One region of the Sedimentibacter sp. MB35-C1 genome, then DNA from elsewhere that is predicted to be linked to it. Evidence: riboswitches for the same ligand, from Rfam matches in the RefSeq annotation. Region 1 holds a riboswitch; the other holds the start of a gene.
The links. A riboswitch is a leader RNA that binds a small molecule or an ion and turns the genes downstream of it on or off. The one in region 1 is predicted to bind FMN.
Positions count from the first base shown of each region.

Region 2: linked by a shared signal. The riboswitch ahead of ribD (bifunctional diaminohydroxyphosphoribosylaminopyrimidine deaminase/5-amino-6-(5-phosphoribosylamino)uracil reductase RibD) and the one ahead of RBQ61_RS11490 (ECF transporter S component) in region 1 are both predicted to bind FMN.

Region 1 is NZ_CP133188.1:2,398,666-2,402,088, forward strand. It holds gene RBQ61_RS11480 (hypothetical protein) at 1-373, opposite strand, end outside; gene spoIIIAA (stage III sporulation protein AA) at 360-1,292, opposite strand; FMN riboswitch at 1,585-1,698, shown strand; gene RBQ61_RS11490 (ECF transporter S component) at 1,925-2,536, shown strand; gene RBQ61_RS11495 (MFS transporter) at 2,731-3,423, shown strand, end outside.
Region 2 is NZ_CP133188.1:605,190-608,612, forward strand. It holds gene RBQ61_RS02900 (DUF5131 family protein) at 1-164, shown strand, start outside; gene RBQ61_RS02905 (alpha/beta hydrolase) at 313-1,260, shown strand; FMN riboswitch at 1,363-1,477, shown strand; gene ribD (bifunctional diaminohydroxyphosphoribosylaminopyrimidine deaminase/5-amino-6-(5-phosphoribosylamino)uracil reductase RibD) at 1,623-2,723, shown strand; gene RBQ61_RS02915 (riboflavin synthase) at 2,705-3,343, shown strand; gene RBQ61_RS02920 (bifunctional 3,4-dihydroxy-2-butanone-4-phosphate synthase/GTP cyclohydrolase II) at 3,358-3,423, shown strand, end outside.

The DNA.
Region 1 (3,423 bases):
TTTTATTCAGCACATCTGAATAGGCACTTCCGTAATAATCAACAATATCTGAAAAATATTTGTTAAAGTCATCCGGTGTGTGTATTAGCTCCTTCATGAAATTTTCCAGCTCATATTTATTTTTTTTATGTATCAGGTGTTCTTGAAGTTTATTGCAGATTTTTTTGGTTTCATCATTTTTGTAATTGTATTTCAGGTATATTTCTTCATATGACAGCTTCATATCACATGAATATGTTCTTAAATAGTCCGTGAAATTCAAAAGTTCTTCCATGCTTGCTATACATTTGTCTCCGTAATCATTTATGAATTTAAAAATTAGTTTTACGGTTACTATAGTCAGGACGAACAACATCGATTTAATCCAAATCATTAAATATCACCCTATTCTTTTCAAAATCGTAAACCTCTTTGACAATGCAGGGTTTTTTGTTATTTTTTAAAATTATTGCTCTGTCAAAAAGCTTATTATCAATTATCGGCTTCATATATATGTTTTTTTTCAAGTCTTCCAGGCCGAAGCCGTGGGCAGTTGCTATTATATTTACACCACTTTTAATTGCATATTGAATAATTTCGAAATCTTCCTTTGAACCCAATTCATCAGATATTATTATTTTTGGAGAGAGTGCACGTATTCCCATTATAAATCCTTCTTTTTTCATGCAATATGAAAGAACATCCGTACGTCTCCCCACATGCATTTGAGGTGTACCATTGTATACCGCCGATATTTCTCCCCTTTCATCTATAAGAGTAATATCGCAGCCTTTATAATACGGTTTTGACGTTCCATCGCTGAGGTTTGCACATACATCCCTGATAAATGTCGTTTTACCAGACAGAGGGGGGCCAATTATTAAAGTATTGTAGATATTTTTGCTGGAGCTTATAAAATATTTTATATATTTTTCTGCACATCCGGGATATTCCCTCGCTATTCTTATATTTAATGAAGTGATATTTTTAAAACCTTTAAAGTGCTCACCTTCATATATGCAATCACCTCCAAGTCCTACCCTGTGACCACCTTCGACGGTTATGTATCCGTTTCTTATTTCCTTTTCAAATGCATGAATTGAATTTCTTGTAAGATTTGAGATGGTATCATCTATATCTTTTTTGCTGATTATGTAGTTAAAATTCAAGAAATCGTCTAATTTTATTCTTTTTATCATTATGGGAAAATTAATCCTGAGTCTTACTTCAACAGTATCTCTGCCAATCAGATCTGACTGCTTGGACATAACATTCCTTACACCGCTGCTTAAGAATTTTAAGATATCATTCATTTTTCCTCCTAAGTACTAAATCTTGTCCCCTTAATCTATAATATTATGAATATATAAAATTATGATAATTTGTATATATAATTTTATATAGATAAATCGCAGATGACACGTAAATAACAGCAGGAATGTAAACTCTTTAAATGGAATCGTCGAAGTTTTAAACTGAAATCTAACTGTGCCTTTTAAATTTAAAGAGACAGAATTTAATTTTTCAAATAGATAGATAAAAAATTATCAAATTATTTTTAAAATGGTATTTACAAATATAAAAAAGATGGTATAATTACAGTGTAAATATCTTCAGGGCAGGGTGTAATTCCCGACCGGCGGTAAAGTCCGCGAACCGAAAGGTTGAATTGGTGAAATTCCAATACCGACAGTAGAGTCTGGATGGTAGAAGAGATTACTTGCCTAAAAGTGAGCAGAAATTTCTATCGAAATAAGCCTCTGAAGATCTCAGAGGTTTTTTGTATGCCCTAACCCCATTTTTTATAAAAAAATGGTTGGTAGGTCAACCGCAACGAATTCTCAAATTGTGTGAGCGATAGCGAGCAAAAAATTTGTTGAATGAGACTGTGATATTTTTAAATGGTCTTAGTCCTCTGATATCTTTATAATTCTAGGAGGGAAATATGAAAAGTATGATTTCAGCGAATCAAAGAAACAATGCAAAGGTAGTATCAAAAGTAGGTGTGTTGTCAGCGGTAGCGACAGTTCTGATGCTGTTTGAATTTCCGCTGTGGTTTGCGCCGAACTTTTACCAGCTGGATTTCAGCGAGGTTCCTGTACTTTTGGGCACGTTTGCTCTAGGCCCTGTAGCGGGAGTAGCAATTGAATTTGTAAAAATATTAATAAATTTTGTATTAAACGGAACAGATACAGGAGGAATAGGCGAATTAGCAAACTTTATAGTAGGATGCTCCTTTATAATTCCTGCCGGCTGTATATACAAACATAAAAAGTCCTTTGGGACAGCTATTATAGCAATGCTTGCCGGAACATTAACTCTGGCTGCTGTCGGTTCATTAATAAACTATTATGTACTTCTTCCCGTATATGCAAAAATATATGGAGCACCTATACAGGCTTTCGTAAATATGGGAAATTTATTGAATCCTGCCATTACGGATTTAAAAACTCTTGTGTTGTACGCAGTTGTACCGTTCAATATATTTAAGGGTGTAGTCATTTCATCAATTACATTGCTGATTTACAAAAAAGTGTCACCTATTCTTCATAAATAATTTTATATATTGCTGAGTTTAAGGCTCGTACTCTACTTTAGACTATGATCATGTCATTGAAACAACATGATATTTTAAGTCCAGGGTTTGAGTATGTGCCTTTTATTTTGTTTCTCTTGACTGAAAAATACATTGTGTATTATAATGAATAACGTTAACAAGAAAATTATACCAATTTTAGAAAGGAATTATAAATGAAACTCAAAATTTATTCTTTAATCCTTTTTCTCAATTATTACCTTACTGGACTTATTACTCCGGTACTAAGTTTGCTTCTCCTTGATAAAGGAGCAACCATCTTCAATCTTTCTATTTTACTAGGAATCTATGCGTTAACAGTTGTGGTGTTGGAGGTTCCAACCGGAATTATTGCAGATGTTTTCGGCAGAAAAAAAACATTTTGCTTTTCTTTAATTATGTCAGCGCTGAGTTTTTTTGTGATTTTAGTCGGAAAAGGTTTTATTTTTTTATGTTTTGGAATGATAATTTACGGATTCAGCAGAGCTTTGGCTTCAGGTTCATTTGACGCAATTTTTATTGATTATTACATTGATAACTTCGGCAAGGACAAGCTTCACAACATTACTTCAAGGCTTGCAGTTCTTGAAGCGCTGGGATTATCTGCAGGCGCCTTATCCGGAGGTGTGTTTCCCAAAATTTCTAGCACATACTTTTTATCAATAGGAAATTATGATTTAAATGTTATAATGAGGATAGCTCTTGCAATTGTAGTTACTATACTATCTGTTACATTTATACAGGATACTGGAAGCGCGGAAAATAAAGAACGCATAAGTATAAAGCAACACATCAAAAACAGTTCAGCAATTATTTCCAAAAACAATACAATAATATGCATTTTTATTTCTGTATTTTCAACAGGCTTT
Region 2 (3,423 bases), 1.8 Mb from region 1:
TAAATTATAATTGGGTATTATCTGTACGAGAGCAATGCAAAATTAAGAGTACACATTTTGAATTTCGACAATGTGGAACATATTTTATAAAAGATGGAAAGAATTATACTTTGAATGTTCGTCAACTTTGCAGTCAAGCCAGAAAAGCAAATATAGACTTTTAATTTTAACCGCTTGTTATAGTGGTTAACATGCTTATAAGCCAATTTTATACTGGGCAACATTCGCATAAAACTGATACGCGCAAAACATTAGTTATTGAAATATAACTTATAAAGTAATTTATGTACTATACATGGAGGATAAGTGCAGTTGAAAAAGAATAAAACTACAAAAGCTGTTTTTTTCATCCTTGCAGCTATGTTTTTAATTGTGTTTTTAATTGAATTTTTGCTTGCATACATCCCGGCTCAAATGTCGGAAAAGCATACTAACGAAATTGTTAATCTTTATTTTCAAGATACCAAATATACTATTGAAGCATTTAATGAATCATGGCAGACCAGTACATACACCTACGAGATAATATCTGAGGCAGGGCATACAATACCTGTTTACTATATTTGCCAAGACGAAGAATACGAAAATAAGACAATAATCTTGGTTCATTGGCATGAAAGCAATCATATGGCAATGTACCCTTTGGCAGAGGTATTCTTAGAAAATGGTTGGAATGTAGTTTTATATGACCAGCGTGCTCATGGCAAAAATACCGCTGCAACTGTGACCTTTGGATATTTGGAAAGTCTTGATCTAGAGCAGGTTGTTAGCTTTGTGAAAGAAAAATCCAACAATAATACTGTCGGAACTTTAGGCCAGTCTATGGGTGCTTCTACAATAGCATATTACTCTGGAACCGAACATGCAAATAAACATTTGGACTTTGCTATTATAGATTGTCCTTTCAGCAGCATGTATGATGAAATCTATTGGGAAATCTCTCAAGCAAAAATTCTTCTTCCTGCGAAAGCGTTGACATCATTTGGAAGCGTCTTTTGTAATTTAATTTATGGATATTCGTTTTCGGATGTGGATATGGTAGAACAAATTAAAAATAACAATATACCCACACTCATAATGCATAGTAAAATCGACAGAAAATGTCCGTACTATATGTCGGAAAATCTTTTCAATGAAATACCTCACAGCAAAAAAAAACTTATAACATACAAGGGTTCAGAACACCTTTTCTCGTTTTGGGATGAACAGGACCGATATAACACCGAAATATTTTCATTCATTGAAGAATATATTAACTGAAAATAAATCATTGTATTTTTATGGAAATTTTGTAAATTTAAACAAAAACGATTTCTTTAGTTTACAAAGTACAAAGCAGATGCTATAATATTAACAATTGAATAACATCTTCAGGGCAGGGTTAGATTCCCTACCGGTGGTAAAGCCCACGAGCCGCAAGGCATGATTCGGTGAAATTCCGAAGCCGACAGTACAGTCTGGATAAAAGAAGATACAATTGCAGTTTTCTTGTAAACGCAATTTCTGCTCTGGAATACCTTTATTCCAGAGTTTTTTATTTGCAAAATATAGCATAATATACTGCGGTTTATGAATACCCTGAACGATTTTGTTCAGGGTATTTATATTTCTGGAGGCATTGTATGAAAGACATAGAATATATGCGGCTTGCAATTCAACTCGCAGGGCGGGGCTGTGGATGGGTAAACCCCAATCCCATGGTAGGCGCTGTGATTGTGAAAGACAACAAAATAATTGGGCAGGGTTATCACCAAAAATACGGAACGCTGCATGCTGAACGAAATGCCCTTGCGAACTGCGAATCTTCACCAGCAGGCGCAGTGCTTTATGTTACCCTTGAACCGTGCTGCCATTATGGCAAGACACCTCCCTGTACTGAAGCAATTATTGAAAGCGGCATTCGCCGCGTGGTAATCGGTTCTTCCGACCCTAATCCATTAGTCGCAGGAAAAGGTGTTGAAATTCTTCGATCCCATGGAATTGAAGTAACAGAAAACATATTAAAAGACAAATGCGATGAACTCAACAAAAGTTTTTTTCATTACATTCAAAACAGAACCCCTTATGTAGTTATGAAGTACGCCATGACTTTTGATGGAAAAATTGCTACCTCCACCGGCAAATCCAAGTGGATTACCGGGGAATCGGCGCGACGGCATGTCCATGAACACAGACACCGCTACTCTGCCATTATGGTTGGCGTCGGCACCATCCTTGCCGATGATCCTCTGTTGACCTGTCGGATAGAAAATGGCAGAAACCCTCTGCGCATCATTTGTGATACCCACTTGCGAACACCTCTGCAAGCAAGGGTTGTCACATCGACAGACAATGCTGGAACTCTCCTTGCCACATCGGTGACAGACCCTGAAAAGCATAGACCTTATTTGGAAGCAGGCTGTGATATCGAGGTGCTTCCTGAAAAAGACGGCCACATTAATTTAAACTGCCTGATGAGGGCTCTTGGTGAGAGAAATATTGATAGTGTTTTGTTGGAGGGCGGTGGAACTTTGAACTGGTCTGCCTTGCAAAGCGGAATTGTGAATAAGGTTCAGACATATATTGCTCCCAAAATATTTGGTGGTAACGGAAAAACGCCAGTAGATGGTCTTGGTGTCCGCTCTCCTGAAAATGCCTTTCTGCTGAGCCAACCAACATTTACGATGATAGGTGAAGATATTTTATTGGAAAGTGAGGTTATCAGATGTTCACAGGAATCATAGAGGAAATTGGAAATATACAAGGTATCCGCAAAGGAAAGGATTCCGCTAAAGTTACTGTTAAAGCCTTTAGCGTTTTGGAAGACGCTAACCTTGGGGACAGCATATCTGTCAACGGCGTATGCCTTACCATTACTTCTTTTTCTCAAAACAGCTTTATTGCTGATGTAATGCATGAAACCCTGAACCGCTCTTCTCTTGGAACACTGCGTGCAGGAAGTCCAGTTAATCTGGAACGGGCGATGCCTGCAAACGGCAGGTTCGGCGGTCATATTGTTTCTGGGCATATCGACGGAATTGGTACAATTTCATCCATTACCAAAGATGATAATGCTACTTGGTACACCATAAAAACAAGCCCCAATATTTTAAGATATATTATAGAAAAAGGATCAATTGCAATAGACGGCATCAGTCTGACAGTAGCTAAAGTCCATAAAGAGAGTTTTAGCGTGTCCGTCATACCCCATACCGCAACACAGACTATTCTATCGGAAAAACGCACTGGCGATATTGTCAATCTGGAGAATGACTGTATCGGAAAGTATGTAGAGCGGCTAATGAACGCACCGCAGTCAACCAGTAATATTACGGCCGGATTTCTTGCGAAACATGGTTTTTAAAAAGGAGGAAGAAAATGTTTGAATTTAACACCATTGAAGAAGCTCTGGAAGATCTTCGACAGGGCAGAATTATTTTAGTA